DNA from 3 places in the Paenibacillus filicis genome. Region 1 is predicted to be linked to each of the others. Evidence: predicted binding sites of a transcription regulator. Region 1 holds the regulator's gene; each other region holds the start of a gene.
What was found. Region 1 encodes LexA, which represses DNA repair genes until DNA is damaged. Its sites were predicted from a motif close to CGAACATATGTTCG; they were not measured.
Positions count from the first base shown of each region.

Region 2: the regulator LexA is predicted to act here: its motif matches at 8,477-8,490, upstream of addB (helicase-exonuclease AddAB subunit AddB).
Region 3: the regulator LexA is predicted to act here: its motif matches at 2,746-2,759, upstream of WMW72_RS01010 (SPL family radical SAM protein).

Region 1 is NZ_JBBPCC010000006.1:239,902-250,537, forward strand. Features, by position in the region: gene WMW72_RS11965 (aldo/keto reductase) at 1-518, opposite strand, end outside; gene WMW72_RS11970 (DUF896 domain-containing protein) at 533-730, opposite strand; gene WMW72_RS11975 (LysM peptidoglycan-binding domain-containing protein) at 842-1,198, opposite strand; gene lexA (transcriptional repressor LexA) at 1,348-1,968, shown strand; gene WMW72_RS11985 (MFS transporter) at 2,150-3,373, opposite strand; gene WMW72_RS11990 (TetR/AcrR family transcriptional regulator) at 3,492-4,103, shown strand; gene WMW72_RS35565 (helix-turn-helix domain-containing protein) at 4,899-5,075, shown strand; gene WMW72_RS11995 (hypothetical protein) at 5,149-5,616, opposite strand; gene WMW72_RS35570 (LytTR family DNA-binding domain-containing protein) at 5,784-6,155, opposite strand; gene WMW72_RS12000 (hypothetical protein) at 6,163-6,285, opposite strand; gene WMW72_RS12005 (accessory gene regulator B family protein) at 6,290-6,778, opposite strand; gene WMW72_RS12010 (DUF4352 domain-containing protein) at 7,835-8,578, shown strand; gene WMW72_RS12015 (LexA family protein) at 8,622-8,837, opposite strand; gene WMW72_RS12020 (YhjD family protein) at 8,848-9,291, opposite strand; gene WMW72_RS12025 (DNA polymerase IV) at 9,339-10,592, opposite strand.
Region 2 is NZ_JBBPCC010000009.1:257,147-267,782, forward strand. Features, by position in the region: gene dnaJ (molecular chaperone DnaJ) at 1-607, shown strand, start outside; gene WMW72_RS15990 (YfhD family protein) at 755-946, shown strand; gene WMW72_RS15995 (hypothetical protein) at 988-1,179, shown strand; gene prmA (50S ribosomal protein L11 methyltransferase) at 1,375-2,349, shown strand; gene WMW72_RS16005 (site-2 protease family protein) at 2,361-3,050, shown strand; gene WMW72_RS16010 (RsmE family RNA methyltransferase) at 3,218-4,033, shown strand; gene mtaB (tRNA (N(6)-L-threonylcarbamoyladenosine(37)-C(2))-methylthiotransferase MtaB) at 4,034-5,455, shown strand; gene WMW72_RS16020 (NUDIX hydrolase) at 5,560-5,988, shown strand; gene WMW72_RS16025 (class I SAM-dependent rRNA methyltransferase) at 6,305-7,675, shown strand; gene WMW72_RS16030 (nitroreductase family protein) at 7,698-8,261, shown strand; gene WMW72_RS16035 (hypothetical protein) at 8,258-8,467, opposite strand; gene addB (helicase-exonuclease AddAB subunit AddB) at 8,639-10,636, shown strand, end outside.
Region 3 is NZ_JBBPCC010000001.1:193,675-204,310, reverse strand. Features, by position in the region: gene WMW72_RS01025 (TVP38/TMEM64 family protein) at 1-43, shown strand, start outside; gene WMW72_RS01020 (ABC transporter ATP-binding protein) at 231-977, shown strand; gene WMW72_RS01015 (ABC transporter permease) at 977-1,735, shown strand; gene WMW72_RS01010 (SPL family radical SAM protein) at 1,767-2,717, opposite strand; gene WMW72_RS01005 (alpha/beta-type small acid-soluble spore protein) at 2,870-3,151, shown strand; gene WMW72_RS01000 (hemerythrin domain-containing protein) at 3,331-3,867, shown strand; gene WMW72_RS00995 (hypothetical protein) at 3,920-4,069, shown strand; gene adhE (bifunctional acetaldehyde-CoA/alcohol dehydrogenase) at 4,203-6,812, shown strand; gene pflB (formate C-acetyltransferase) at 6,846-9,125, shown strand; gene pflA (pyruvate formate-lyase-activating protein) at 9,122-9,865, shown strand; gene WMW72_RS00975 (carboxymuconolactone decarboxylase family protein) at 10,164-10,553, shown strand; gene WMW72_RS00970 (DUF6254 family protein) at 10,597-10,636, opposite strand, start outside.

The DNA of each region.
Region 1 (10,636 bases):
GAAATAAACCGCGCGTAGCGGTTGTGGTCACTGATGCCCAGAGACTTCATTAGCTGGTAGCCCAAGAAATTCGAGCAACCGATATAGCGTACCTTGCCGCTCGCGACCAAATCATCAAGCGTTCGCAGCGTTTCTTCAATCGGAGTCAGATGATCCCACACATGGACCTGATATAAATCAATGTAATCGGTTTGCAGCCGCTTCAAGCTATTGTGAACTCCATCCATAATATGCTTGCGCGATAAACCGCGTTCATTAACTCCAGATCCCGTGGCCATTCTTACCTTCGTAGCCAGCACAACATCCGAACGCCGTTCACGGATCGCTTTGCCGACAATCTCTTCGGATTTACCTGAGACATACACGTTAGCCGTATCGATAAAATTGCCGCCCCGTTCCAGGAAGCGGTTGATCATCTCGATAGAATCGTTCTCGTCTGTGGATGAGCCAAACGTCATGGTACCCAAGCATAGCTCGGAGACGATCAGGCCGCTTCTTCCCAACACACGATATTGCATGCCCATCCCTCCCGTTACTTCTTCTCCTCATCCTCGTCGACGAATTTGATGTTATCGAGCTGAGTTCGTAAAGAAGCCTTGAACGAATTGATGTATTTGGCACGCAATTCATTCCGCTCCTCAATCTCTGCATCCGACAATCCCTCAGTCTTCGCCTTCCGGGCCAACTCATTAATTCTCTTCACTGTTACATCGTGATCTGATTCCTGCATGCCGGTCCTCCCTGTCAAGTCATGATCCTAATAGCTCAAATTATACTTTGACATTCCGGCCATGCATTGTCAAGAGAACCTGTCGAAGAAGAGGTTATAGCAGCAAGAAGATTACGGGATCAACAGTTTCTGTCCCGCCATCAGGGAAGAGTTTTTCATGCCGTTCAACTTCTTGATCTCATATATATATTCCTTAATATCCGCTTTGGGAGACTTGAATTCAGAAGCGATTCCCCATAAAGTATCACCACTGTTCACCACTATAAAAGCATGGCTTGCAGGCTGGGGATCAGCCGCGTAAGCATCCGCGTTGCCGAACAGCATGGTAATGAAACCAGCGGCAAGGAGAAGCCCCGCCAATACAGCACTTAGCACAACGAGCCTGCTTCGGCGATTGTTGGCAGCAGGCATAGGCTGCCTCTTGGAAGAAGAATACGCAACTTCATGAAATGGAATTGATTGAATCATATCGTTCGCGCCCCCAAACATTTGTTCTGTTCTCAAATTATCACGAACAAACGTTTGTGTCAATCGCATTTTTTCGAACTTATGTTTGTACGAACGGCTATTCTATGCTATACTTCCACTTAATGATTCCCTTTAATTGGAGTGATACGATGAGTAAGATTTCCTCCCGCCAACAAGCGATTCTTAATTTTATTAAAACCGAAGTCAAGGATAAGGGTTACCCACCTTCCGTACGCGAGATCGGCGAAGCTGTAGGCCTCGCTTCCAGCTCCACCGTTCACGGACATCTCGAAAGACTAGAGAAGAAGGGCTTGATCCGCCGCGATCCGACCAAGCCGCGCGCCATCGAGATTCTGGATGGAACCTCTGGCGACGGTGCCTTTGCCGTATCCGTGTCCCACGTGCCTCTGATCGGCCGCGTAACCGCAGGCGTCCCGATTACAGCAACAGAGAATATCGAGGACTACTTCCCGCTCCCCAGCCATTTTGTAGGCGAGAATAACGTCTTCATGCTCAGCGTCATCGGCGAGAGCATGATCGAAGCCGGGATCCGCAACGGCGACTATGTCATCGTTCGTCAGCAGCAGACGGCCAATAACGGCGAGATTGTCGTAGCGATGACCGAAGAGGACGAAGCTACAGTCAAGACGTTCTACAAGGAAAGAGATCATATCCGCCTGCAGCCGGAAAATCCAACAATGGAACCGCTTCGGCTGACGAATGTATCCATCCTCGGCAAGGTCATCGGCGTATTCCGCAACGTTCACTAATCTTCAATAAGATTTTGAAACCCCCTGCCACATTCTCGATCCTTACGGACGGGAAGTGTGGCAGGGGGTTTCTGCATGCATATGACACATGACCGTTCGTTAAGGTGAGGAACCGGCCACCTATCGACCTTCCCTGCTCGCAGCTGCATCTAGGAGCTTATCCTCAACCTTTGCGACGAATTCAAGAGCCTTGCGATGTTTTTTGTTTTCGGGGAAAGCCATGTTTCTTCGCACTGAACGCTATAATAAGTGCCACAAGCAGCAAAATCAACAGCACCCCTGGGAAAGCCTGCGCCCCCACCATGTCTAACAAGATGCCACCTGCAATGCCTCCGCCAGCAATGGCCAGATTCCACACCGTCGTATTAATGGGCATTACAATATCCACACCTTCTTCGCCGCTTGCATCAGCAAGTGCGGTTTGCAATAGTGTTGCGGCCCCCCCGAAGGTAAGTCCCCATAACGCAACAGCCGCATAAACGACCGACGCCGATGTGCCACCCGCCAACAGGGCTACAGATACCAGCGCAAAGCCAATTAGACTGACCAATACCAGCAGGCGCAGCTTGTGGTCGATGAGCAGGCCAATAACCCAGATGGATACAAGAGCCGCTAATCCAAAGACCAGCAAGACCAGATCGACACGTTCTGCGAGCCCGGCTCGCTCAAGAAACGGGGCAATATACGTGTACAAAATATTGTGTGCCAGCATCCAGGTAAGGACCACCATCAGAATCGGACGTATGCCCGGTAAAACAAATACCTGCCGGACTGTCATTCTCTCCTCTGCAGGCTGACCGGGATAGTCCGGCACCTTCCATAGCACCCACACGATTAACACAAGAGTCAGAAGAGACATCAGCCCGAATACGGGGCGCCAACCGATTAGATCACCCAGCAAAGTTCCGGCCGGCACCCCAAAGGTCAACGCAATGGGTGTTCCTACCATAGCAACAGCAAGGGCACGCCCTCTCAGAGCTTCCGGAACCATGCGCCTGGCGTAACCGGCAACCATCCCCCAAGCTGCGCCAGCAGCCACACCGGCAATAAAGCGTGCCGTTAGTGTCAGAGCGTAGCTGGTCGATAAGGCGGTGATCGAGTTGAAGACTAAAAAAACTGTAATAATGGCTATCAAGAGCGGGCGCCGCCGCACGCTTCCGGTAAACATGGCGAACGGAATCGCCGCCACAAGCGAGCCTAACGCATACAGGGTTACGAGTTGCCCGGCCATCGCTTTCGTAATATTTAACCCTTCCCCGATTAACGGCAGGAGCCCCGCTGGGATTGTCTCTGTAAGAATACAAATAAACCCTGTCATCGCAAGTGCCAGCAATGCAAGCCAAGGAAGCTTAGCAGGCATATTAGCCGATTGAGCCAGATCTGTGGATGATGAGATGTGAGACAAAGTATGTTCCTCCTAAAAATAATTATGGATCACTCATTCCACATATTAAACTCAACGCAATCCCTTGTCAAGGACTTCTGGATCGATTAGTATATATTAAATAGAAGGAGGTTATCTTATGCCACGAACGGGACGTCCCCGAGCATTTAATCGAGACCAGGCGGTTGTCGCCGCAATGCTTCTGTTCTGGGAACACGGCTTTGAATCCACTTCACTTGCTCAGTTGCGCGCTGCGATGGGAGATATATCAGCAGCGAGTTTTTACGCGGCGTTCGAATCCAAGGAGGCGCTGTTCCGCGAAGTGGTGGATCAGTATATCTCCACTTACGGACAAGTTTCGGAAAGCTTCAGGGATACAAGCATGACAGCCAAAGCAGCCATTGAGGATGGTTTACGGCGATCGGCACGGATGCAGACCGAAAGCTCCCACCCTCTAGGCTGTCTGATTGTGTTGTCCGCTTCGACCTGTTCTCCTGAACTCAAGCACATCATGGAGTTGCTCTCCAAGGAACGAGAAAAGGTCCGCGGCTGGCAGCAGGCTTGTATCGAACGGGCCATTGCACATGGTGAGCTACCCGCTTCTACGGATATTCCCATGCTGGTGACCTTGTTTGACACCTTTCTTCGAGGGATTTCTTCACAAGCCAGGGACGGTGTTCCAATTGAGGCCATTGATGCTGCCATAACAATGCTAATGAGCGTATGGGATGCGCTGTCTGAAAAGACGTAGGATCGGGGTAACATTTAAGCGAGGACAAGTATCGAATCATCTACTGACGTAAAGTTAAGTATAGGAGCAAAGTAATATTTCCAGCCTGCTGGCCAACAAAAAAAGCGTGTATCCGGTCTCCCGGATACACGCTTTCAGTCTTAATGATTAATACAGGGTCAAATACTGCTCACGCTCCCAGGCGTGAACTTGCGTACGATGAATATCTCATGCTAATGTTTTGCCTTGTTTCGTGAGATAAACAGGGTTTTCAATGAATTATCACGGAACGCACATTCGTGTTTTGATGTTGTTTAACCTTTATATGTGGGCAAATCAGGGGCGCTCTTGTGGGCGCCCCTGTTGCATTTATCACTTTATTGTCAGTACAAAATTCTCGTTCGGAGTAATTATCCTAACCTTCTCTGGAATGGGCAATTTTCGCGCTTCAAATAAAAGCTTCACTCTCACGGAAAGATATTTTTTGCTTATTTCACTATTATATCGTACTTCGTGCATATCGTTCCCTCTTCCAGGCAAAGACATTTGCGATTGAATGCAAGTCATTGCGATTATTTATGTGTTTCATTTCAGATGAATTTGATTTATTATTACAATGTACCGAAATGCTTAGACTCATTGCAGTGAGTCTTTGCACCTATAGCCGTTGGCTCTCTACATGAGCTACGGCTATTTGTATCCAACTTCATTTCCTCACCTCCTTAAATTGATGTATAATATTGTATATGTCAGTTTGCGAGGTGAGACATGCCCCTGGAAAGGGGGAGTTGCCGCTTGCACTCGCTATTAGGTGATATGACACCTGCTGAGTTTGCTCGACGTATGGAGGTAGCCCCATCAACCGTTTATCGCTGGATCAATAACGAGCGGAATATGACCTACGAACATACGGTACTAGCGTCCAGGATACTTAATTGCCATGCTGAAGATTTTTACGAAGTTACTTTTATCAGTAAACGCAAGCGGCGGTGAGTGAGTTTTCGCTCCTCCCCTCGCTCGAAATTCGCCAATATGGCGAAAATTTTATTAGTCAAGAACTTTATTTTCACTCAATCCCTCGAATCCTCAAGTTCTCTTTTACTTGTGGCGAATGTATGCTTGCTACTTTTGCGGCAATCCTTTTATCAGCATCAAAAAAAGCTTGGCCTCTTGCTTTGCTGAAGCTGGTAACTCTGTTTATATTAAGAAAGTTTGAATGATCAGTACGAATAATCCCTTCTCTATATAGTAAACTACTTGATTCAAAGTCTTCAAGCAAATGGACATTGGGATACTTCTTACCATTGGTATGCTGATAGATTATTCTTCTTTTTTGAGTATCTATGTAGTAACATTCTGATATTTTTATGTTGATCAATTCATCTGGATTATCAGCATCTATACATAATGCGACTAACTCTTTTTTCTCTAAATAAATGAGTTCTGCTATTTTTTTCACCGCAGCCTCTCTTGAGGCCATATCCAGACCTTGCTCTTCCAATACTTGTCCTATCCGGCTTACAAGGTCCTCCATTCTCGAATCCCCCTCTCTTAGGCGTACACTTTACGCACATCGTTTTAATTCTATGTACATGATTTTAACACAGATTTTGGCATTTGTGGGGTGCAATTAAAGTACCTACCAATTGTCATTGACAAAAATATAAATACATGATATAGGGGCCTAGAACAGTAAATGTCTTAGGCCCCTTTATCAGTTAAAAGTAAACGTAATCTAGAGTAACTTGGTCTTGAGCAAAAAACGAACTTATCGGAGTTGTTAAAGCAGAACTTTTTTCGCTGGTATCCATCATTTTCGAAGTGCGAAAAATGATTGATATTTACTAAGATCCCTGTATCTGCCCTTACAAATCCGAATTGCTCAAGCATGATTTCCAAAGACTCAAGCGACCCTTGAATTTTAGAAATGTACTCTTGGTTGGCAGTATACATCTTGATCTTTGCTGTACTTTTTATTCTTGTTACTTCTAAGTATATTACAGACGTAACCATGATTGTCTGAGTATTTTCATCAACGTCCCAACAAGGTATAGGTAAGTCGAAATTATTCATATCAACATCATTTCTTTCTCAATGCTTCCGGGGCATGCTTATCTCCCAAAGGGAACTTGTCTGTAACGAAGAGCACAAGCGCAGCCAACCCTAGCGCAGCGGAAGAGTACTTTGCAATAGCTTTGATCATGGTGTCACCTCCTTAGTGGAACTAAAGTAATCGCCTGGCATAAGCAAGCTACAACCAGGTGAATGTCTCCTATCGTAAAACAAATTGCGGCAACTACTATTGCGGTTGATTTCCGAATCCAGTTTACCGGCGATTTGATCAATACCAATAATACAACCGCAATAATTGCTGGTATAGAAATTACGCTAGGCCACTGTATTAATAATACCATAATTAGCATCGTGACGGTCACAATAACGCACAAAGTTAATGATTTAATGTGGATTCCTTTTGCTAAAGTCCTCATTACTGCAAACACAATTAGAATTCCTACAGACAATATAAAATTGTTTGTCAGATATCCAACCAATAGGAATAATCCTATTGTTAAAACCATGTTGATGCCTAATGAAAGTGCATAGCTCATCACCTCTTTATCAACCGTCTCTTCTGGGTTAGCCCGCTTTATTGCTCCTGCTATGCCATCAGATAAATAATCAATTGGGTCCTTCAAACTCTCACGTCCCTCTTATAAGCTATCAAAAGCAAGCACACTAATGCGACCGCCTCTATTGCCATAATGATGGTAACACCAAATCCTCCATATGAGATGACCAAATTAGTGGTCGATGCAATGATTAGAATGCCTATAGTGTTAATTGTAATTTGATACTTTTCCTGTTTGCTAAACCTCCGTTTCGCATCGTGAGGAGGAACGGATATAAATGAAAATCCAGCATTAATCTTATGTAAGAAATATGCGATCAATAGGCCGGTTAGTTGCCCTATAGCCTGGACCATTGATATGCTGAGTCCGGCGTTGTTAGAGGCGTCACTCGAAGCTACAACGTTCAGTAGGTCAAGGATCGTGAATACTGCGAACACTACAATTGAGTAGGAAAGAGCGCCTATGGTAGAGATTATTAAGGAGTAGTAAAGGCTTACCTGCATTAGGGCTCTCATTAATAGCATTATCGTTATAATTTGAATCAATAAATCTATTTCTGATATGTGTAATACAAACCTAGTGACGTATGATTCTATCGAGCATACGGATGCTATGACAATACACGCTTGGTAGTGATATTTATAAGGCCAACGGAAAATCTTAAGTACCAGGTAGAGCATTACCGAGATGTCGAGGAAACCTAGAATGAGAAAGCCGACTGTAGACATGTTTTTACCCCTTTTACCCTATTTTATTTTAGTGATTAAGGTTTTGTTGTTCTTTGGCTTTCTCGGTTAGCCTGTTTACGATCACACTTACTGTACACCTCTGTTCCTCTGCCATAACCTTAAGCCACTCAAGTAACGCAGGTTCGAAGTATATAGCTTCACGGATTTTTTTATCTGCCTTTGGCGGCCTACCACCCATTTCAATCACCTCCATAATTTCATTTTACAGCATTTAAAATGCTTTTGCAACACTTTAAATGATTGTTTTTTCCATTTTCCATTATTTACAACCATTAGGTAATCTGATATTATTGGCTATAGTTCGGAAGCACCGACAAAAGGCCCACGAGTTTTACGACTCCTGGGCTATTTTTATAATGGGAGTGTGGGTTAGTTGAACGTAGAGGATGACAAAATTAAAATGACTCACTTAACTAGCGAAGAAATAAAGAAAAGGACCTTAAGGTCTTGGTCGTATGTCGGCGCTGGATTAATAATTGTAGTGTTTTTATGGCCGTTTATTAGCAATACACTGAATGGAACTGCGAATAAGCTTGAAACGACTTCCGCCAGGATCAATACAATAGCTTCTGATATGGAAAATAAGGTGCAGCCTCAAGCCAAGAGTACAGACGTTCCTAAAACTGATAATAAGCCAACTGCTACATCTAATCCCCTGCCCACCAGTAGGAGCAAACCAGCCTCTATTGGAACAACCATTGACTTTACTAATAGTTCGATAATAGAAAATTACAATGGGCAACTAAGTGTAGATGAAGCAATTCGGGGCGATAAAGCCTGGAGACTTATCGAAAAGGAGAATAAGTTTAACGAGGAAGCTCCTGAAGGAAAAGAATATCTTCTTGCTAAATTATCCATTAAGATATCCGGTAATAAAAACCCTGATGCAAAGGTATCAATTAGTAAATCTGACTTTACATTAGTCTCTTCCCAAGGCAAAGATTATAAGTTCTTCAGCGTTGTGGCCCCGGAGCCTACTATCAAATCGGAGTTATATGTCAACGCGCAGCACACTGGATATGTTGCTTTCTTGGTTGACAAAAACGACTCCGAACCGCTTATCACTTTTGCGCGCAAGAGCGATGGCACTGGCGGCGTGTGGTTTAAAACAAAATAACTGCAGAGCCCTCTATCCTTCGACGGATGAGGGCTCTTTTGTACTATAAAATTCTAAGCGTTCTTGGTTTAGACTCCTCCCAATCCAGCAGCCCCTTCTTTTTCAACCTCTCCAGATGCCCGTGAATCGTGCTGGACGACTGGAGGCCCACTAGGTCTGCCACCTCTCTAAATGTTGGAGGATAGCCGTTCAGGGCGGCGTAGTGTGCAATTACTGAAAGTATATCCTCTTGCCGCTTGCTCAGTTGCTCTCTCTCCACGTAGATCCCCCTATTCCTTTTTTAGGTCCCCAATCAAGCCGTAGATGCGATCCCCAATCTTTTTGCTGATCGTTGCTTTTGCTACGTCCCGGGTGATCAATAACTTATCCTCGTACCCCTCAATAATGTACCGGTAGTGCAAGTCGCTGTCCTCCCGATCATCCCGATAAACCTTTATCTTGCGATCCCGCAACTCTTTATTGATACGGACAAGATCCGCATGTATCCGATCCAGAAGGACTTGAGCAGCAGCTATATAGAGCTTTTTGAGCGGGGATTGATTTAGCAGCAGATCCCTGCCGTTTTGCTCTACTATCGTCAGCACAACGGGCAGCAGCATGGCGTCGCGAATCATCTCAAGCTCTTCCCGCGTCGGTACCCTTGCCCTTTTCAACTCTTTTTGTTCCAGATTCCGCCGCTCGATCAGTGCCTCTTTGTGCTGGGGTAACATCATCCTGCTTGCCTCCCATCGACCGTTCCCGGTCAGCTTTTTACTAATACTCACATGTAATGACCACCAATCTTTTGAGACCTCTCCAATGCCTGACCGGCTGTAAGGAGGGATGATGCCCTAAGGATAGATGAGTTGCCGAATCGATTTTTAATGCTGTCTGTAGCCCGTTCCAGGTTACGCAGCCTCACCTTATCCGTAAACAGCGAGAGTTGATACGTATCGTCTGAGGATAGCCCTGTGAGGGTGACGCCAACTCTACGGACAGGGAGGCCGTCCCAGTGAGCGCGAAACAAGCCCCGAGCTGCCTCATAGACCTCTTTGGTTATGTTCGTGCTGTCTTGCAGCGTGGTTTGTCTTGAGAAGCCCGTAGGACGGTCAAAATCAGCTCCGCCGCAGCCCACGGACACCACTCGGCCCTGGTATCCTTTTGCCCTGCAGCGGCGGCAGACCTCCTCCGAGAGCTCTAGGATGATAACGTCTATGTCGCTGAGTTTGCTGTAATCTTTGGGAAGGGTCAATCCATGGCCGACTGCCTTTTGGGCATCGTGCGTTGATGGCGTAACCTGGGAGTCATCTATCCCGTTCGCAGTTTGCCAGTACAACTCCGCCTGAATGTCGCTATTACGACCCATCCGCTTGCTCATACGTCGCTTGAAGTCTGCTAGCGGCATTTGAGCTACGTCCCCGATTTTGTTGATACCCATCATGTTAAAGTGTCTTGTCATCCGCAGTGCTACACCGTACATCTTATCGATCGATAAAGGCCATAGATGTTTGGACACCTCGGCTTTGGGTAATACAAATATCCCTCCATCCACCTTTTTGGCAAAGTTATCACAGGCTGTTTTTGCGAGGATTTTGGTATCCCCAATCCCGACCCTAGACCAGACGCCCGTTGCCAACATAATCTTAGCCTGGATTTGCTGAGCAATCTCTAGAGGGGAGCCAAAATACCCTATTGATCCGGTTACGTCCAAAAATTGTTCGTCGATGGAGAACGGTTCTACGAGGTCCGTAAATGACTCATAAATCTCCGTGATCAGCATGGACACCTCGATATACGTCTGCATACGCGGACGGATGACGATGAGGTCCGGACACTTAGCTAGCGCGGTGCCTAACGTTTCTGCCGTTGTGACTCCGAATGACTTCGCGATGGGACAGGCGGCGAGAATAATACCGGACCTACGCGCAGGGTCGCCGGCCACAGCAACGGGCTTATCCGCGTATTCTGGGTGCGCCGCCTTCTCGACCGACGCGTAAAACGATTGACAGTCCGCGAGCATAATAACGCGTTCCATATGTTCGCCTCCGAATGAGAACGTTTGTTTGTATTATATGCGAA
Region 2 (10,636 bases), on a different contig from region 1:
GCAGAATACGGCGTTCGGCCGCATCGTCAACCGCCGCGTCTGCTCGGCTTGTCAAGGGCAAGGCAAGATCATCAAGGACAAGTGCGGCACGTGCCACGGCGCAGGCAAAGTCAAAAAGCAGCGCACCATCAACCTCAATATCCCGGCCGGTGTGGATGACGGCGCTCAGCTGCGGGTAACGGGCGAGGGCGAAGGCGGACTGCGCGGCGGTCCGGCAGGAGATCTGTACGTCGTGATCCGCGTGAAGCCGCATGAATTCTTTGAGCGGGAGAACGACGATATTTACTGCGAGGTTCCGCTTACCTTCGCGCAGGCAGCGCTCGGAGATGAGATCGAAATCCCGACGTTGACCGAGAAGGTGAAGCTGAAGATTCCGGCTGGTACCCAGACGGATACGTACTTCCGGCTCAAGGGCAAGGGCGTTCCGCATCTGCGAGGCTACGGTCAGGGTGATCAGCATGTGAAGGTCGTCGTCGTGACGCCGACCTCGATGAGCGAGGAGCAGCGCGAGCTGCTGCGCGAGTTCAGCCGTCTCAGCGGCGAGCATACGCATGAGCAGAACCAGTCGATTTTTGAACGGATGAAAAAAGCATTCCTGGGCGAGTAAACGCGCACAGGCTCATAACCCCAACGGATAACAGGTCTTACCTGGCCATTCCGTCCGCCTGTTGATACAGATCAACAGGCTTTTTGTTTTGCCCGGAGTTTGTTTTTTTCCGGGTTTTTCCGATGCTTCCGCATATTCGGGCAGATTATGCTCACAATAGAAAGGTCCATTACCTCTCATCGAAAGGAGGCTACCGTCATAGCTACGTCCAATGAAGAGCAGCGTCTTCCGCAAGCTGAGAACGAAGACGTGGAATTCTCCGAGTCGCTGGCTGACGCCGACGACCGGGAAGCGGCCGAGCGTGCTGCGCAGGCCGATGCCCGTCAGGAGCATTCCTGAGCGGCTAAACACAACGAAAACATAAGAAGAGAGGCCCACTCATGACGGAAAAAGGAATTGCAGCTTCCTTCCGCTCCCCGGAGAAAGCCTTGAGCTGTATCCCGAAGCTGCAGGCGCTGCGGGCTTCCGATCTGCACATCGATCAGGATGAGCTTCAATTGACGGGTATGGTCAGCGACTCTGCTTATGAACAGGCGCTACGCGTCATCCGCGAAGCGGGCGGCAGCTGCTGACCAAGGCTTCACCATGCATCCAACTGCCAACGGCTCCGCGGCTATGAGACCACTCAAGCCGGGAGCTGTTTTTGTCTGAAACCAGTGAAAGAATAAGTGTGATGTCATCGGGTAGAGCCACTTATTTTACCGGCCTTCATAATTGTTGTATACTTGGGGTTATGCGTTTATTTGACCGATAGGGGAGGAAAACCGGTGCGTTGGCATGAAATTACCGTACATACGACCGAAGAAGCGATCGAAATGATCACGAACTTTATACATGAGCTTGGCGCAGGGGGCGTTTCCATCGAGGAGTCCGGTACCTTGAACAAGCAGCGCGATACTTCGCTTGGGCAATGGTATGAGCTGCCGCTCAATGACATTCCCGAGGGACGCGCGGAGATCAAGGGCTACTTTGCCGAAGGCACGGATACCGAAGCCGTGCTTGCCGATCTGAAGTCGGCCGTTGAACGGCTGGCTGATTACGATATCGATACGGGGAATCCGGTCTACACTTGGAAAGAAGTCGATGACGAGGATTGGGCGACGGCGTGGAAGCAATATTTCAAGCCGCTGCGCGTGTCCGACCGGTTGACGATCAAGCCGACCTGGGAGGAATATGAGGCCGGAGAGGGCGAGATTATCCTCGAGCTTGATCCGGGTATGGCCTTCGGTACGGGAACCCATGCGACGACGGCTCTTTGCCTCAGAACGCTGGAGAAGGTTGTTCAGAGCGGCGATGAAGTGATCGACGTTGGGACAGGGTCCGGCATCCTGGCTATTGCGGCCGCCAAGCTGGGAGCCAAGCATGTGCTCGCGCTCGATCTCGATCCGGTATCCGTATCCAGCGCTACCGAGAACACGCATCTCAATGGGCTGGAGGATCGGATCACGATCAAGCTCAGCGATCTGCTGCAGGTGCTGAACGAAAACCGTGAGAGCGGATCGTCCGCGCTGGGCGTACAGCTTCCGGTACAGGTGGTCGTCGCGAATATTTTGGCAGAGATTATTCTGCTCTTCGTCCAGGACGTGTACGATGCGCTGGTATCCGGCGGAACATATATCGTATCCGGTGTTATTAAAAGCAAGCAGGAAGTGGTGCAGGACGGGCTTGCTGCGGTAGGCTTTATCGTATCCGAGGTGAACGAGGATCAAGATTGGGTTGTGCTCGTCGCCAGAAAGCCGTAGGTGAGGCAAGCATGAACTGGGATTCTTTCCTAGCCTACCCCGTCGCCGAACTGCCGTTTGTGTTTCTTGTGCTGCTGCTGGCTTTTACCGTACATGAGTTCTCGCATGCTTACCTGGCGGACAAGTTCGGTGATCCTACGCCGCGGGCGATGGGCCGCGTCACGTTGAATCCGCGCGCTCATCTGGATTGGCTGGGGATGATTTTTTTCCTGATCGTGGGGATCGGCTGGGCGCGCCCAGTCCTGATCAACCGTGGGCGCTTCAAGCGTCCGAGGGCGATGGGGATCGCGGTGTCCTTCGCAGGACCGTTCAGTAATCTAGTGCTCGGCTTTATCAGTCTGGTATTGATGTTCATGGTGCACAGCTTCGGCTGGCTGCAGGGGATGAGCGCAGGGACGGCGTTGGCGGTCTCTACGTTTCTGAGGTACATGGTCATCACCAATATTTTCCTGTTCATTCTGAATCTGATTCCTTTCCCGCCGCTCGACGGCTACCGGATTCTGGAGGATTTGCTGCCGGTCCGCTGGGCCATCAAGCTGCAGCAGGTGCAGCAGTGGCTGTTCTACGCGGTGCTGCTCATGTTCTTCATTCCCCCGCTCCGTGCGGTCACGCTGGGTCCGATTTTTGCGTTGCAATACGATATATTAGGCTTTTTCATCCGGGTGCTAACTCCGGTTTTCGGGCCGCTAAACGGTCTGTAGGCTGGCAGATGGCTCAGGCTGAAGGCTGGTCCTGGTGCTTCCTGCAGCCTTGATGATTCCAGGGCTTATACTGGTAATTTAATCGAAAAACGTGTATGATGAAGGTTGACCGTTCTACGTAATTTGTATAACGGTCTCACCTTTTTTTTGTGAAAGCGATGGTTGCGATGCAAAGATATTTCATTCAGCCGGAACAATTTTCCGCTGATCATGTCAAGATATCGGGCGATGACGCCCATCATTTGATCCGCGTGATGCGGGCTAAGGCCGGCGACCGCGTCATCGTCAGCGATGGCGCCCTGCAGGAAGCGCTCGTCGTCATCCGTACGCTGGAGGGTGGCGAGGTGGACGCTGAGATTGAGGAACGTCTGCCGATGGACCGCGAGCCTTCCGTCGACGTATGGATTGCTCAGAGCCTGCCCAAGGGCGACAAGATGGAGCTGGTGATTCAGAAGGGAACGGAGATCGGGGCGGCTCGCTTCATCCCCTTCTCCTCGGAACGGACGGTCGTGCAGTGGGATGCCAAGAAGGAAGGCAAACGGCTAGACCGCTGGCAGAAGATTGCCAAGGAGGCCGCTGAGCAGGCTCACCGCAACCGGATTCCTGCCGTGGATGCGGTAAGGAACTGGAAGGGGCTTATGGAGCTTGCGGCTGCCGCCGATGCGGCCTGGTTCTGCTATGAGAAGCAGGATGCGCAGGAGCTGCGCGCGCTGATCCGCTCAGCCCTTCTAAAGTCCGCCACTGCGGGCCAAGGTTTGGAAGCCGGGGCTGACAAGTCCGGTGCACCCGGTCAGGAGCGGCTCAAGCTGCTGCTGATTGTCGGACCGGAAGGCGGATTTACCGAGCGCGAGGCGGCGCTGGCAGAGGAAGCCGGCTGCCGGGCGGTATCGCTCGGCAAGCGTATCCTGCGGACGGAAACCGCGGCGATGGTAGGTCTCACTTGTATCCTGTACGAGGCCGGAGAAATGGGAGGAGAAGAATAGATGTCGACAGTCGCTTTTCACACACTCGGCTGCAAGGTAAACTTCTATGATACGGAAGCGATCTGGCAGTTATTTAAGCATGAAGGCTATGAGCAGGTCGATTTCGAATCGACGGCGGATATTTATGTCATCAATACCTGCACGGTAACGAATACCGGAGACAAGAAGAGCCGCCAGATGATCCGGCGCGCCATCCGACGCAATCCCGAGGCCATCGTGGCTGTAACGGGATGCTACGCCCAAACCTCACCTGCGGAAATTTTGGCGATCCCGGGTGTCGATCTGGTCATCGGCACCCAGGACCGGGATAAAATTTTGACCTATGTCAAGCAGCTCGAGGCAGAGCGCCAGCCGATCAACGCTGTACGCAACATTATGAAGACGCGGGCGTTCGAGGAGCTGGACGTTCCTGATTTCGCCGACCGGACGCGGGCATTTCTGAAAATTCAGGAGGGCTGCAACAACTTCTGTACCTTCTGCATCATCCCGTGGTCGCGCGGACTAATGCGCAGCCGCGAGCCGCAAAGCGTGCTGAACCAGGCGCGGATGCTTGTCGACGCCGGGTATCAGGAGATCGTGCTGACGGGTATCCATACAGGCGGCTACGGCGAGGATTTGGAAGACTACAGTTTGGCTAAGCTGCTGTGGGATCTGGATAAGGTCGAGGGCTTGAAGCGGATCCGGATCAGCTCCATCGAGGCCAGTCAGATTACGGATGAGGTGCTGGAGGTGCTCCAGCATTCGGACAAAATGTGCCGCCATCTCCACATCCCGCTCCAGGCAGGGCACAATGAGGTGCTGAAGCGGATGCGCCGCAAGTACACGACCGAGGAGTTCGCCGCGAAGATTGAGCATATTCACCGCATTATGCCGGGCGTTGCGATTACCACGGATGTGATTGTTGGGTTCCCTGGCGAGACAGAAGAGATGTTCCAGGAGGGCTACCGCTTTATGGAACGGATGGGCTTCTCCGAAATGCACGTCTTCCCTTACTCGAAGCGTACGGGAACGCCTGCGGCCCGTATGGAGGATCAGGTGGACGAGGAAGTGAAAAACACCCGCGTTCATGCACTGATCGACTTGTCCGAGCGTTTGCAGCTTGCGTATGCGGAACGCTTCGTCGGCGAGGAGCTGGAGATTATCCCTGAGCGGGAGTATAAGGGTCAGCTGGACAGCGGCTTGATTATGGGCTACTCGGATAATTATCTGTCCGTCGTGTTCGAGGGCAGCGAGGAATGGATCGGCCGGGTATGCCGGGTACAAGTAACGGCCCCGGGCGTGAACGAATGCCGCGGCGAGATCGTTGGCGCACCCGGAGCTGTGACGGCAGGAAAGGGAGCGTTGAAGCTGGCGAGCCCTGTAAGGTCTGCAGCAGATAGCGCGGACTCCATTCCCGGGCAAGCGGCTAAAGCCATCGTCTAGCCCGTTACGGCCCAGCATTGTAATCAATACCAGAAGCCCACGCAAGAGTGGAGCCTTGACATAGAGGGGCGCTTGCTGCGGTACATGCGGAAAGGATGTTGTCGATGAAGGAAATTTCAGCAGGCGGAGTCGTATACCGGAAAGCCGCTGACGGGCTTCAGGTGCAGATGATCCAGGACAGATACGGGAAGATTACGCTGCCCAAAGGCAAGATGGAACCGGGAGAAACGGTGGAGCAGACGGCTCTGCGCGAGATTCTGGAGGAGACGGGCATCCAGGGAAGCATCATCCGGCCTCTGGAGACGATCTCCTATCAATTCCAGCTGACTGGTGTCGGTCCGGTCGACAAGGAAGTGCATTATTACTTGGTTGAAGCTACGGGCGGCGAGCTCCAGGCACAAGTGGAAGAAATCCGCGGCGTGGAGTGGCTGGAGCCGCTGGATGCCTGGCATCAGCAGACGACTTCCGGATACGGCAATAATGATAGTGTGCTTAGAAAAGCGTTGACGGCGCTTGGGTTTGAGGTGAACTAGGCAGGGACCGGGCTCCGGCGGGCCGCCCGGCTGCTTATTCATCGGCGTGACGTATGGAAGGCGGAGAACCGGCTGCCCAGCAGCCGGGTTTTCTGTGTAGATGCACAATCAATCAGACGAGGAAAATAGCGGAACCAGGATACCTTATGCTGTGCTTGAAAGCTCTGAGCATCCACATTCCCCGGAGTGCGGCGGATAAGTTACCGTGGTTCCGTTATTTTTGGAAAGCGGGCTATGAACCCGTCAGGGAGCGGAGCAGTTCCGCGATCCCGACTTGATAAGGATAACTTGGTAGTAGAGGCGGAGGAGCAGACGCATGGCAGCGATTTATTTGCAGAAGAAAAGAAAGAAGCGGCTGGAGGAAGGCCACCCCTGGGTGTACCGGACGGAGATCGAGCGTATAGAGGGTGAGCCTGTGCCCGGCAGTCTTGTGGCTGTGCATCGTCATGACGGTGCTTATCTGGCAACCGGCTATTACAATGAGGCGTCGCAGCTTACTGTGCGTATCGTCTCGTACGAACCGCGGGAGGCTTTGACGCAGGAGTGGTTTGCTGAGAAGCTGCAGACGTGCAGACAATTGCGCGAACGGTTCGTGCCGAATGCCCGGTCGTACCGGCTTGTTTATGGAGAAGCGGACTTTCTCCCCGGTCTGATTGTCGACAAGTTTGAGGATATTCTCGTCGTCCAGGTGCTCACGCTGGGGATGGAGGTTGCCAGAGAAGCGCTGCTGTCCGCGCTGATCGAGGTCATGCAGCCTGCCGGCATCTACGAGCGGAGCGACGTATCCGTGCGTGAGCTGGAAGGACTGGAGCGCCGTAAGGGATTGCTGTATGGGGAATGTCCGAACCATGTGACGATTCGCGAGAACGGTCTGCTCGTGGAGGTCGATATCGTGGACGGCCAGAAGACGGGCTACTTCTTCGACCAGCGCGAGAACCGGGCGGCAATCGCACCGCTGATGCTGGGCTGGGGTGGGCGCAGCGGCATCCGAACGGTCGATCAGCTGATGGACGATGGAACCACGAAGCGGATTCCTGTGAATAAGAGCGGCCAGGAAGTGACCTTCCCTTATTGGGATGGGGCAACCGTACTGGAGTGCTTCTCGCATACGGGGAGCTTTACGCTGCATGCGTGCCAATACGGAGCCAAGAAAGTAACCTGTCTGGACATTTCCGAGCATGCTGTGGAATCGGCCAGACGCAATGTGGAGCTTAACGGGTTCGCCGAGCGGGTGGAGTTTGTGGTTGCGGATGCGTTCGATTACTTGCGCGCGCAGGTTCGCGGTCAAGAGCAGCGGGAGACCAGGGGGCAGGCGGACCGCCGCAAGGTGGATACGTCCATTCCGATGGCGGCCAAGGGAAGAACCTGGGATGTCGTTATCCTGGATCCCCCGGCTTTCGCCAAATCCCGAAGCGCTGTCGAAGGCGCATGCCGCGGGTACAAGGACATCAATCTGCACGGAATGAAGCTGGTCAATGAAGGCGGCTACCTGGTAACGGCCAGCTGCTCCTATCATATGAAGCCCGACTTGTTTCTGCAGACGATCCGCGAGGCAGCCGAGGATGCAGGCAAAACGTTGCGTCTGATCGAATTCCGCGCAGCCGGAAAGGACCACCCCCGTATTTTGGGTGTGGACGAAGGACATTATCTGAAATTCGCTATTTTTGAAGTAAGAACTCGAAGGTAGCGGTAAAGGAGTGGGGCTGGAGATGGATATTTTCGAAGCCATACAAGGACGACGGACGACAGGGCGCGTCAAGGATGAGCCGGTCGGCAAAGAGGTCATTGAGCGCATTCTGGAGGCGGGCAACTGGGCGCCCAGTCATCATGCGACGGAGCCATGGCGGTTTTTCGTGATGACAGGCAGCGGACGCAGCCGGCTGGGAGAGGCTTATGCGGCTATTGCTGCGGAAGCGGCCGGTGGTGATCTGTCCGAAGAGGCTGCCGGTAAGCATAGGGGGAAAGCGTTCCGTGCTCCGGTCGTCATCGCCGTAGCCGTCTCTCCATCCCCGGAGAAAGGCGTGATCCGCATCGAGGAGTATGCGGCGGCTCATGCGGCTACGCAGAATATGCTGCTGGCGGCTCATGCGCTCGGATTGGGGGCCATCTGGCGTTCCGGCGAACCGATGTACCATCCGCTTATGCAGCAGACCTTCGGGCTGGAGCAAGGAGAGGAGCTGGTCGGACTTCTTTATCTCGGGTATCCTGCTAGCCCTCTGCCAGCAGGCAAGCGCAGACCGGCAGAAGACAAAACGGAATGGATCATAGACTAAGGGACGTTCTGCAGCATCCGCTTGCCCGCTAGGGAGAACGGCATCTGCCCCAATCTATGAATCTGGAAGCAGACGGACACCCGTCTGGCCGCTAGCGCTCTCAAGCGCAGCAGCCGGGCGGGTGTTTGTATTTGGGCGGGGATCTGGAGGGAGGCCGGCCGGTTAATGGCCAATGCATCGACAGAGAGTGCCTGATCGGACTGCAAGATTCATAGAGAACAAATGTTCCTGATGCAGGGAATATGCTATAATATAGGAGAGAGGTATGAACTCATCGCCGCTTTTTGGTAAGATCTTCTTGAAGAACCCAAAACAGACTTTATTTGATAGAATAGTAGAGCCTTGGCATGTGTACGGTTGGAGGGGGAGAGTGGAATATGGCGTTTCAATTTGTGCTCGGACGGGCCGGAACGGGGAAAACGACCTATTGTCTACATGAAATCAAGAAGGAGCTGAAGGAAGCTCCGCAGGGACCGGCGCTGATCTGGCTGGTGCCGGAGCAGGCTACGTTCCAGGCTGAGTATGCGCTGATATCAGACCCTGAGCTGGGCGGTACGCTTCGTGCCCAGGTATTAAGCTTCCGGCGGCTGGCCTGGCGCGTGATGCAGGAGGTCGGGGGCACAGCGAGGCTTCCGATCGACGATACGGGTAAGAAACTGCTGCTGCACCGCTTACTACATAAGCACCGCGACCGGCTGAGAAGCATGCATGGAGCTGCGGATCAGGCCGGATATCTGGATCATATGAACCAGCTCTTCACGGAGCTGAAGCGTTATCGGATTTCGGCAGATGAGCTGGCGGATTTTTACGGCACTCGCGTTGCCTCGTCTGAACGGAGCGGGGCTTCGTTTGCCAATAAGCTGCATGACCTGCAGCTTGTCTATGCCGAGTTTCAGACAGAGCTGTCCAGATTGTACCTGGACGGAGAGGATTATTTGACGCTGTTGGCCGGGCAAATCGGTCAGTCTGCTTACCTGCGCCATGCGGCCTGCTGGATGGACGGCTTTCACGGCTTTACACCGCAGGAGTCGGCGGTTGTGGAGCAATTGGCGCTGCATGCGGACGAAGTTAGCATGACGCTGAATCTGGATCGGCCTTACGCCGCAGGAACTTCGCTGCACGAGCTGGAGCTATTCCACCCGACGGCGCGCACGATGATGCAAGTGTCCCAGCGTCTGGCCGAGCTAGGCTTGGACGTTAAGCCACCCGTCGTGCTGGAGGCTTCGCCGCCTGTACGATTCTCGTCCAACCCGGTGCTGGCCCATCTGGAGCGGCATTGGGGAATGGGTGTGAAGCCGGCTTACCGGATGAGGCCGGAAGAGCGAGCAAGCAGCGCTCTGCACATCACCGCAGCTGTACACCGGCGCGCGGAGGTGGAGGGTATTGCCCGCGAAATCCGGCGGCTGGTCCGCGAGGAAGGCTTGCGCTGGCGGGACTGCGCCGTCTCCATCCGCAATATTGAAGCATACGGGGATTTGATTGCAGGCACATTTGCGGATTATGGAATCCCGCTGTTCCTCGATCAGAAGCGCTCGGTGCTGCATCATCCGCTGGTGGAGTTCGTCCGGTCTGCCTTGGAGGTAGCCCGGCAGCATTGGCGGTATGACGCGGTATTTCGCTGTATCAAGACGGGATTTTTTCTGCCGATGCAGAAACGGGACGATAAGGAGTCAGGCCAGGCCGGAGAGCGGGTTTCCCGTCTTGGCTTCGATCAATTGGAGAACTACGTGCTCGCCTTCGGCATTCAGGGGTCCAGATGGCGTGAGGGAACGGATTGGACTTACCGTTATCATACATCCATCGAGCACGAGGAGAACGATCAGGGCGGGGACTCGGCCTTCCTGCGCTCGATCAACCGTTATCGCAGGCTGGTCTCGGAGCCTCTTGGCGCCTTCCAGGACCGGCTGCGGGAACGAAAGACGGTCCGGGGCCGGGTGGAGGCGCTGTATGAGCTGCTGACCGGGCTTCATGTGCCGGAAAGGCTGGAGGCCTGGGGACAGTCTGCGCTCAAAAACGGCCAGCCGGAGAAAGCACGTGAGCATGCGCAGGTGTGGGACAAGCTGATCGATATGCTGGACCAGCTCGTCGAGCTGACGGGCGATGAAGAAACGTCGCTGGAGCAATTCGTTAAGCTGCTGGAGGCTGGTGCGGAGAGTATCAAGCTCGGGCTTGTTCCGCCTACCCTCGATCAGGTGCTGATCGGAAGTATGGACCGCACGCGCTCCGCAGGGGTTCGGCATCTATTCGTGCTGGGCGTGAATGAAGGCGTGATGCCTGCCAAAATCGTTGAGAGCGGGGTGCTTACCGAAGCCGAGCGGCTGCATCTGGCCTCGCAGGGGCTGCAGCTCGCGGAGGACAGCAGGCGGAGGCTGCTC
Region 3 (10,636 bases), on a different contig from region 1:
TAGGATCGCGTTCAGGAGATTTAGCCGCAGCAGCCGCCCTTGATCTGTTGCGCGTGGGCGTGGGCTCTACAGCTGCTACCGTAGCTCGATTCCAGTCCTAGCTTGCAGCGTCAGGCTGGGATTCTATCCGTACTTATCCGAGAACGATTCTCCTTGTTGAGAATCGTTCTCTTTCGGTTGCTGCCAATCTCTTATATAATAAAGTTGCACAGAATGGGAGGCTCGGGAGGTTGACAGTTTTGTTATCGATTCAACAGATTGCCAAGCGGCGCTTCGATGCGCCGGACCGGTATTTATTCGAGCAGGTCACGGCCGAGGTAACGGGCGGACAGCGAATAGCGGTACTTGGCGTATCCGGCCAGGGGAAGAGCACACTGCTGCGTATCCTTGCCAGATTGGACGTTCCCGACGAAGGGAAGCTGCTGCTGCAAGGAACGGACAGCGCGACCTGGAAGCCGGAAGAATGGCGCTCCAGGGTAAGCTATGTGGCGCAGCAGGCTATCATGCTGCCCGGCAGTGTGGAGGACAATCTGCGAACGGTCAGTTTGCTGCATGGCCGTCCGTTCGACCGTCCGTTGGCCGAGCAATGCATGGCAGCATTGGGCCTGGGCGATATGGACTGGAAGAAGCCTGCTGCCGAGTTGTCTGGCGGCGAGAAGCAGCGGACAGCTCTGATCCGGTCGCTGCTGCTGCGTCCGCAGGCGCTGCTGCTCGACGAAGTGACGGCTTCGCTCGATCCGGGGAGCAAGCTAGCCGTCGAGCGGGAGTTGAACGCGTGGGCGCGCCGTGAGGGTACGGCTTGCTTATGGATCACGCATGACCTGGAGCAAGCGCGTCAGGTCAGTGATACCGTCTGGTTTATGAGCGGAGGCCGGCTGCTGGAACAGGCGGATACCCAGAGCTTCTTCCACGATCCGCAGACGGAAGCGGCCCGGCAGTTCCTGCCGGAGCCCTCCGCGGGAAGGGGAAGGCACTGATGTCTAATCTGGCCTTGGGCTGCACACTGATCTTCATCATCTTCACCATGCTGCTCTCCAACCGCCAGAGGCTGGGACTGGAGAAGGATATCGCGATAGGCACGGTCCGCTCGGCGGTGCAGCTGCTGCTCATCGGCTATGTGCTGCACTTCGTCTTCGATGCCCGGAATCCTTGGGTGATCGTGCTGATGGTCTTGATCATGACCGTTATCGCAGCCTGGAATGCAGGCGGAAGAACACGCCGGCTGAAAGGGATCCGGCTGCGAATCTGGCTGTCGATCGGCTGCACGGAAGCCGTGACGATGGCGCTGCTGCTCGGCCTGAACATCATCGAGCCGCTCGCTCAATACATTATTCCGATCAGCGGGATTACGATTGGAAGTGCCATGATCGTCTCGGGCTTGTTCCTGAACCAGATGAAGCGGGAGGTCGAAACGTCCCGCGGCGAGATGGAGGCGCTGCTGGCACTCGGCTCAACGGCACGCCAGGCGGTGCAAAGCTCGCTCAAGCGCGCGGTGCGCGCCAGTATGATCCCGACCGTCGATGGGATGAAGACGGTGGGTCTGGTCCAATTGCCAGGCATGATGACGGGCATGATCGTAGCCGGGGCCGATCCGATTCAGGCTGTACGGTATCAACTGCTGATCATGTTCATTCTGACTGCATCCGCAGCGTTGACGGCTATCCTGCTGAGCACGCTCAGCTACAGGCTGTGGTTCACAGACGACCTGAGAATCGTGCAGCAGCAGGATGCTTGACCGAATCGTCAACCTGCTGCCGCGTGAACCCTTATAGATCAAAAGCCAGCTGCACCGGGCTCTGCTCGGTGCTATGGGTGTCGTACGGCGTTGCATCATGGCTCTCCCGGCCGGCTACCGGCTTAAAGGAAGATAAGCCGTGGGCCTGGAGCAATGCCTCCAGCCGATCCGCAATCTCTGAGCGAAACAGCTTCGGGGCCGAGGCCGATCCTGCGTAAAGCCGGGCGTACCGCTCCGTGAGCCGCGGATAATGATCCCGCAGCGCGGAGAAGAACCAGGATTTCACAGCGGCATTGTTCAAGCGGAGAACGGAGCCCATAACGAACGAAGCGTCGGCTTGCTTAATTGCCTGGATGAGCGGAAGCAATTGTTCCTCGCTATCCGTCAGATAAGGCAGGAGCGGAGCGATGAACACACCGGCCTCGATGCCTTGTTCCCGCAGACCTGCCAAGGCCCGCAGCCTCATCGACGGGGCCGGTGACATTGGCTCAAAGCTTCGCCATACGGTCTGATCCAGCGTATTCATGCTGATATTGACAGAGCAATCCGGTAAGGAATGCAAGAGATCCACATCCCGGAGAATGAGCGGTGAACGTGTCGTGATGCTGACAGGAATCCGGTAGGCGGCCAGCACCTCCAGACACTGACGGGTGATGCGCTCTCGTCCTTCGATCTGCTGGTACGGGTCGGTTGCTGTGCCTAGAGCCACCTTCCCGAGCCGGGCGAGGCCGTTCCTCGACTTCAACATGCGCTGAAGCTGGGCTTCGAGCGCCTCGGGCGCATTATGCTTGATCAGGATCCGATGCTGGAATGTATCGTCCGCATCCAGACCAAGAAATGTATGAGTAGACCGCGCATAGCAGAAACTACAGCCATGCTGGCAGCCCCGGTAAGGATTGATCGACCAGTCGAACGGCATAGCGGGACTTTGGACCGCGTTGAGCACTTGCTTTGCGTGAATCGGTTCATAAGTGGTTTTCATAGCGCATACCTCGCGAACAATTAAAATAGGAACATTTGTTCTCGTTTTATAGTTTAAATGAAATCGCATATGAACGCAAGATGCCTCTTCCCAGCATCTCGATAAACCTTGCCGGAAGTTATTTCCTTTACAACTAGAAAGGAGCGAAGCAAGTGGCCCGAAGAAGAAGCAGACACCCCGTTGTGCCCGGAGCCGGACAAGCGCTCGATGCCTTCAAGGCGGACGTGATGCACCGCGCAGGCTATACCTCCGTATCGGCGCAGCCTGAGCAGGTCAAGTACGAGGTAGCCAAATCTCTAGGCATTCCCCTCCAGCGGACCGGCAACGGCTCGCTGTCCACCGAACAGGCAGGCAAAATAGGCGGCCAGATCGGTGGCCGCATGGTGCGTGAGATGATCCGGATGGCACAGGAGCAGTTGGCGCGCAAACCATAAGAGGCAGTCCATTGCTTGTCAAAAGCAAAAGCAAAACAGAAGCCGTTCCCCGGGAGGGAGCGGCTTTTTGGCGTTCTCATGTAAGTTATGTCGAATTTGCGGCGAGTGATTTTTTTCACAGTGAAAACTGGAATCCGGGTTTACAATAAAGACAATTCCAAATCAAGGAGGATTCCGGCATGCAGACACCGGCAGTTGAAATACATGTGCAAAGCGCCCGGCCCACCCAGTTCATGGAGGCTATAGAGCGGCTCAAGGATGAGCATGAAGAGCTGCGTTCACGCCTCATGGACATCCGCCGGCAGGGCGACGCGGTAACCAAACTGAAGTCCGCGGCTGAGGCTGCCCTGCAGCTAGGGGAATTAAAAATTTCCATCGGCGCCCTGATGGAATCGCTCGACCGGCACGCACACTGGGAGGAGCAGGAGTTGTTCCCGCTGCTGACGCGGTATTTCAACAAGGTGCAGGGGCCGTCGATTTTGCCTTCGATCTGGGTGATGGAGAAGGATCACGAGCTGGCGCATATGTTCGTGCAGTCTTTCTACGATGCTGTGGATGGGCCCGCAATAGAAGGTGAAAAAATTCACGTAAAAAATGCAGCTTCCCATCTCATTCAGGCTTGCCTGATTTTGACCGAGCATCTGAACCTGGAAGAAGAGGTCGTCTACCCGATGGCGGATCAAATTCTCACGGATATCGACAGCTTATTTTCCTGACCAGGCAAGATCCTGGAACCAGCCTAAGCACTTATTCAAGGAGGAGAGACCCATGTCACACCGTAAAGTCATCGATTGCAACAGCTGCGGCAAGGTTCAAGGGCACGGTGAAACCGGCACCGAGTGGATTTGCGAGGATTGCCGCGTATCCCCGGCTGCAGAGGAGCGCTCCGATCCTAAGGATCGAAACAGCCGCCTGTAAATCAGGGAGTTTGAGTTACTCGGCTTCACCTAGCACCGCGCTTGTTCAGATAGCCTGCATATACAGCCTGCAGATTTGCCGTTAGCCGTCAGGACCGAACAAAGAAACCGTTAATTTCAGGAGGAGATTATCCATGGCTGTGAAGGAAACGAAAGTCCAAGTTCAACAGGTGTCGGCTCAAGAAGAAGTAAACAAACTGGTATCCCAGGCGCTGCAAGCACAGCAAGCCTATCTGGAGCTTGATCAGGAGCAAGTCGACCATGTCGTCCAACAGATGGCGCTCGCGGGTCTGGACCGTCATATGGAGCTGGCTAAGCTGGCCTTCGAGGAGACGGGACGCGGCGTCTACGAAGACAAGATCACCAAGAATATCTTCGCCACTGAATATATCTATCACAGCATCAAATCCAACAAGACGGTAGGCACGATCGAAGTGAACTCTTATGAGAATTACCGTCTAGTCGCCGAGCCGGTCGGTGTGATCGCAGGGGTAACACCGGTGACCAACCCGACATCCACCACGATGTTCAAGTCACTGATCTCGGCCAAGACGCGTAATCCGATTATTTTCGCCTTCCATCCGTCGGCGCAGAAATCCAGCGTAACCGCAGCCCGCACGCTGCGCGATGCAGCGGTTCTGGCGGGAGCCCCTGCTGCTTGCATCCAGTGGATTGAGCATCCGTCCGTCGAGGCGACCCAGCTCCTGATGAACCATCCCGATGTGGCGCTCGTGCTCGCGACTGGCGGGTCCTCGATGGTGAAGGCGGCTTACAGCACCGGCAAGCCGGCGCTTGGCGTAGGCCCGGGCAACGTGCCATGCTTCATCGAGAAGACGGCCGATCTGAAGCAGGCGGTTACGGACCTGATCCTGTCCAAGACGTTCGACAACGGCATGATCTGCGCTTCGGAGCAAGCGGTTATTCTGGAGGAGCCGATCTACGAGCAGGCTAAGAAGCTGATGATCGAGTACGGCTGCTACTTCTTGAATAAAGAGGAAACCGAGGCAGTCTCCAAGCTTGTGATCAATCCGGAGAAATGTGCGGTCAACGCCGTCATCGTCGGCCAGCCGGCACCGGCTATCGCCCGCATGGCAGGGCTGAATGTGCCCGAGACCACGAAAATTCTCGTCGCCGAGCTGCAGGGCGTAGGTGAGGCGTACCCGCTGTCTGCCGAGAAGCTGAGCCCCGTGCTGGCTTGCTACAAGGTGAAGAATGCCGAGCAGGGCATCCAGCGTGCGGCCGAGGTCGTCGCCTTCGGCGGGATGGGTCACTCTTCCGTCGTGCATACCAAGAATGACCAAGTCGTGCAGGCGTTCGCCGCCAAGCTGCAAACCGGCCGCGTGATTGTCAATTCGCCTTCGACGCATGGCGCGATCGGGGATCTTTACAACACGAACCTGCCTTCGCTGACGCTGGGCTGCGGTTCATACGGGCATAACTCCACGACGGCTAACGTGACGGCAGTCAACCTGCTGAATATCAAGCGCGTTGCGGAGCGTACGGTGAATATGCAGTGGTTCAAGATGCCGCCTAAGGTGTACTTCGAGAAGGGCGCAACGCAGTACCTAGAGAAAATGCCGGACATCACGCGCGTCATGATCGTCACAGACCCGATGATGGTGAAGCTGGGCTATGTGGAGCGGGTCGAGTATTACCTGCGCAAGCGCCGGACTCCGGTGCATATCGAGATCTTCAGCGATGTTGAGCCCGATCCTTCCGTCGATACGGTGGACCGCGGCACGGAGCAGATGAGATCGTTCCAGCCAGACTGCATCATCGCGCTCGGCGGCGGCTCGCCGATGGATGCGGCCAAGGCCATGTGGCTGTTCTACGAATACCCGGATACGGATTTCCACTCGCTGAAGCAGAAGTTCCTGGATATCCGCAAGCGTGTCTACAAATACCCGAGACTGGGCCAGAAAGCCAAGTTCGTCGCTATTCCGACCACTTCCGGTACGGGCTCGGAGGTAACCAGCTTCGCGGTTATCACGGATAAAAATAAAGGCAACACCAAGTACCCGCTGGCCGATTACGAGCTGACGCCGGATGTGGCGATCATCGATCCGGAATACGTATACACCCTGCCGAAGACGGCAGTCGCCGATACGGGGATGGACGTATTGACCCATGCGATCGAAGCGTACGTGTCGGTTATGGCGAATGATTATACGGACGGACTTGCGATGAAGGCGATCCAACTGGTGTTCCAGTACCTGGAGGCTTCGCATCATACCGCAGACCCGGTGGCAAGGGAGAAAATGCATAACGCGTCGACCATCGCAGGTATGGCCTTCGCCAATGCGTTCCTGGGCATCAACCACAGCCTCGCGCATAAGTGGGGCGGACAGTACCATACGGCCCACGGCCGCACGAATGCGATCCTGATGCCGCATGTCATCCGTTACAACGCCCAGAAGCCGACCAAGTTCGCTTCGTTCCCGAAATACGATCACTTTATCGCTGACCTTCGCTATGCCGAGATCGCCCGGATGCTGGGACTGCCGGCCAAGACGACCGAGGAAGGCGTGAACAGCCTGATCGAAGCCATCCGCAAGTTGAACAAATCGCTTGGCATTCCGGAAAGCTTCCAAGCGCTGGGCTTCGATCCGGCCGACTTCGAATCGAGAGTCGATTATTTGGCCGACCGTGCGTTCGAGGATCAGTGCACAACCGCGAATCCGCGCTTGCCGCTGGTCAAGGAGCTGGCCGATGTATACCGCAATGCTTTCTACGGCAAATTCTAATTCAAGCTTGAACTAGGGCAGGAGGGATCTTCCATGGCTATTCATGAAACAACTGCTAGGGCCGGAGCGGAGCAGACCGGACCGGTCGAATGGCGCAGCTTCTCAGCGGGCAAATGGCAGACGCATATCGACGTCAAAAACTTTATCGACCGCAATCTGACGCCTTATACTGGCCGCGAGGATTTTCTGGCGGGGCCGACCGAGGCCACAGAGGCACTATGGCAGCATATCCGTGAACTGATGCTCAAGGAGCGTGCCAATGGAGGGGTGCTGGACGTTGACGTCCGCACCGTCTCCACCATCACCTCCCACGGTCCCGGCTATATCGAAAAGGGGTTGGAGCAGATCGTCGGCTTACAGACCGACGAGCCGTTCAAGCGCTCCGTCCAGCCTTTCGGCGGCATCCGCATGGTGGTGGATGCATGCGAGGCTTACGGCTTCCAGGTACCTGAAGAGCTCGTCAAGGTGTTCACGGATATCCGCAAGACGCATAACCAGGGTGTCTTCGACGCTTATACGACCGGCATGAAGCTAGCCCGTAAGGCAGGTATCATCACGGGGCTGCCGGATGCATATGGCCGCGGACGGATCATCGGCGATTACCGCCGCGTCGCCTTGTATGGCGTCGACCGGCTGATCGCGGACAAGAAGAACGATCTGCGGCAGCTCGAGGTCGACACGATGACCGAAGAGGTGATCCGCGATCGTGAGGAGCTGTCCGAGCAGATTCGCAGCTTGGCTGAGCTGAAGGCGATGGCTCTCGCTTACGGCTCCGATATCTCCCGCCCTGCGGGCAGCGCCAAGGAAGCGATCCAGTGGGTATACTTCGCTTATCTCGCTGCGATCAAGGAGCAGAACGGTGCTGCGATGAGCCTGGGACGCGTCTCCAGCTTCCTGGATATCTATATCGAGCGCGATCTGAAGGACGGTGTCCTGACGGAAGCGCAGGCACAGGAGCTGGTCGATCATTTCGTCATGAAGCTGCGGATCGTGAAGTTCCTGCGGACTCCGGATTACAATGAGCTGTTTAGCGGCGACCCGACCTGGGTGACCGAGTCGATCGGAGGCATGGGCTTGAACGGTAAGACACGAGTCACGAAGTCTTCGTTCCGCTTCCTGCACACCCTGTACAATCTGGGTCCGGCGCCGGAGCCAAACCTGACGGTACTCTGGTCCACCAAGCTGCCGGAAGGCTTCAAGAATTATTGTGCCAAGGTATCTATCGAAACCAGCTCCATTCAATACGAGTCGGATGACCTGATGCTGCCGCTTTACGGCGATGACTATGGCATCGCCTGCTGCGTATCGGCGATGCGCATCGGCAAGCAGATGCAGTTCTTCGGCGCGCGGGCCAATCTGGCGAAGGCGCTGCTCTATGCGATCAACGGAGGCGTTGATGAGAAGCTCGGCATCCAGGTCGGGCCGCAGACGGCGCCGGTTCTGGCGGATAAGCTCAGCTATGACGAAGTCTATGCCAAGTTCGATCAAGTGATGGAATGGCTGGCAGGTCTGTATATGAACACGCTGAACGTCATTCACTTCATGCATGACAAATACAGCTACGAGCGCATCGAGATGGCGCTGCATGACCGGGAGATCGTACGGACGATGGCTTGCGGCATCGCGGGTCTATCCGTCGTCGCCGACAGCCTCAGCGCGATCCGCTACGCTCAGGTTCGCCCTATCCGCAACGAGAAGGGCATCGCCGTCGACTTCGAGATCGAAGGCGACTATCCGAAGTACGGCAATAACGACGACCGGGTCGACCAGATCGCTGTCGAGCTGGCCGAGACGTTCATGAACAAGCTGCGCAAGCACCGGACGTACCGGAATGCGCTGCCGACGATGTCCGTGCTGACGATCACGTCGAATGTCGTATACGGCAAGAAGACCGGTACGACGCCAGACGGGCGCAAAGCCGGCGAGCCGTTCGCGCCGGGCGCCAATCCGATGCACGGCCGCGACACCAAGGGCGCGCTGGCCTCGCTGAACTCGGTAGCGAAGATCCCTTACGAGCATTGCCTCGACGGGATTTCCAACACCTTCTCGATCATCCCGAAGGCCTTGGGCCGCGAGGAAGAGGTGCGGGCGAAGAATCTTGTCGCCATGCTGGATGGCTACGCGGAGAGCGGAGGCCATCACCTGAACGTCAACGTCTTCAACCGGGAGCAGCTGCTCGATGCGATGGAGCATCCGGAGCAGTACCCGCAGCTTACCGTCCGTGTGTCGGGATATGCCGTTAACTTCATCAAGCTGACCCGGGAGCAGCAGCTTGATGTCGTGAACCGGACGTTCCACGGCTCGATCGGATGAGAGGACGGATTCACTCGCTCGATACCTTCGGCACCGTAGACGGTCCCGGCATCCGGTTCGTGCTGTTCATGCAGGGCTGCGCCCTGCAGTGCGCCTTTTGCCACAATCCGGATACCTGGGATACCGGGGGCGGCCGTACCGTCGACGTGGCGGCTGTACTGAAGGAGATCGAGTCGTTTCTCCCGTATTACCGGAGCTCCGGGGGCGGACTGACTGTCACCGGCGGCGAGCCGACGCTTCAGGCTCCCTTTGTCGCCGAGCTGTTCCGGGAGGTCAAGCAGCGCTGGAATCTGCCTACGGCTCTCGATTCCTCGGGCTTCTGCGAGCCCGAGCATGCCGAGGGACTGCTGGCGCATACGGACCTCGTGCTGCTGGATCTCAAGCATATCGACCGTGCGAAGCATCAGGCGCTGACCAGCCAGCCCAATGACCGCATTCTACGCTTCGCCCGGAGGCTGTCCGAGCTGGGCAAGCCGATGTGGATCAGGCATGTGCTGATCCCCGGCATTACCGATGATGCCGGGGACCTGCTGGAGCTGGGCCGCTTCATCGGCACGCTGAGCGCGGTGGAGAAGGTCGAGGTGCTACCTTACCACCGGATGGGCGTCTACAAGTGGCAGCAGCTCGGGCGGGTCTACCCGCTGGGCGATGTCCCGACTCCGAGCGACAGGGAGGTCGAGCGGGCGCGTCAATTGATCGCCCAGGGAAGGACTGAGAGCTTACGCCAGCCTCAAAGCTAAGACTGAAAGGAAGAAGGGCCGGGCTGGAGCAGAGCGCGGTTCCTTGTCAGAGCGAAGAAACCTTGCATCTGGCCTGCCCTTAACGTTTACCTGCACCCAGCAGTAAGACCCCGCCGTGGGGACGGCGGGGTCTTGCTGCGTTGATGTGCGACACAGACTGGGGAGGTATCTCCATGAGGCTTCTTGCTATCAGTCAGGCTTTTTTAAGTCTGCCAAGGTGACAAAGTCACGGAATCAGGGCAAGATTTCCCCTAGAATGAGCTTAGCTTCCAACATTCACATTTCGGGAGGAAACCGTATGTCCCCTTATTATGACCGTTCGAACTTGCAGCGCATTCCTGATCTAATGAAGCTAACTCCGCAAGTCTCCTCTTCGTTTCTGTCGTTCGAGCGGGATGTCTTTCAGGCATCCAGTCACATCCCAGAGAAGACGAAGGAACTGATCGCCATCGCGGTAGCCCATGTCACCGGTTGTCCGTACTGCATCGATGTTCATGTGAAGAAGTTCCGAGCGCTAGGAGGGACGCCGGAGGAGATGGTGGAAGCCGTGACGGTAGCCGCGTCGACCCGGGCTGGGGCGATTCTCAGCCATGCGACGCACGCGCTGATCGCTTACGAGGAGAAGCCGGACCCGAAGGCCGCTCCAGCTGGTCCCGCAGCCTCTTCCGGGCCTGACTGCTTCTGCTGACAGAACAAGACCCCGCCGGGTAGCCGGCGGGGTCTTGCCGCATTCACTTGTCCGGATGCTGGGCATCGTATTCGTCCGAATAT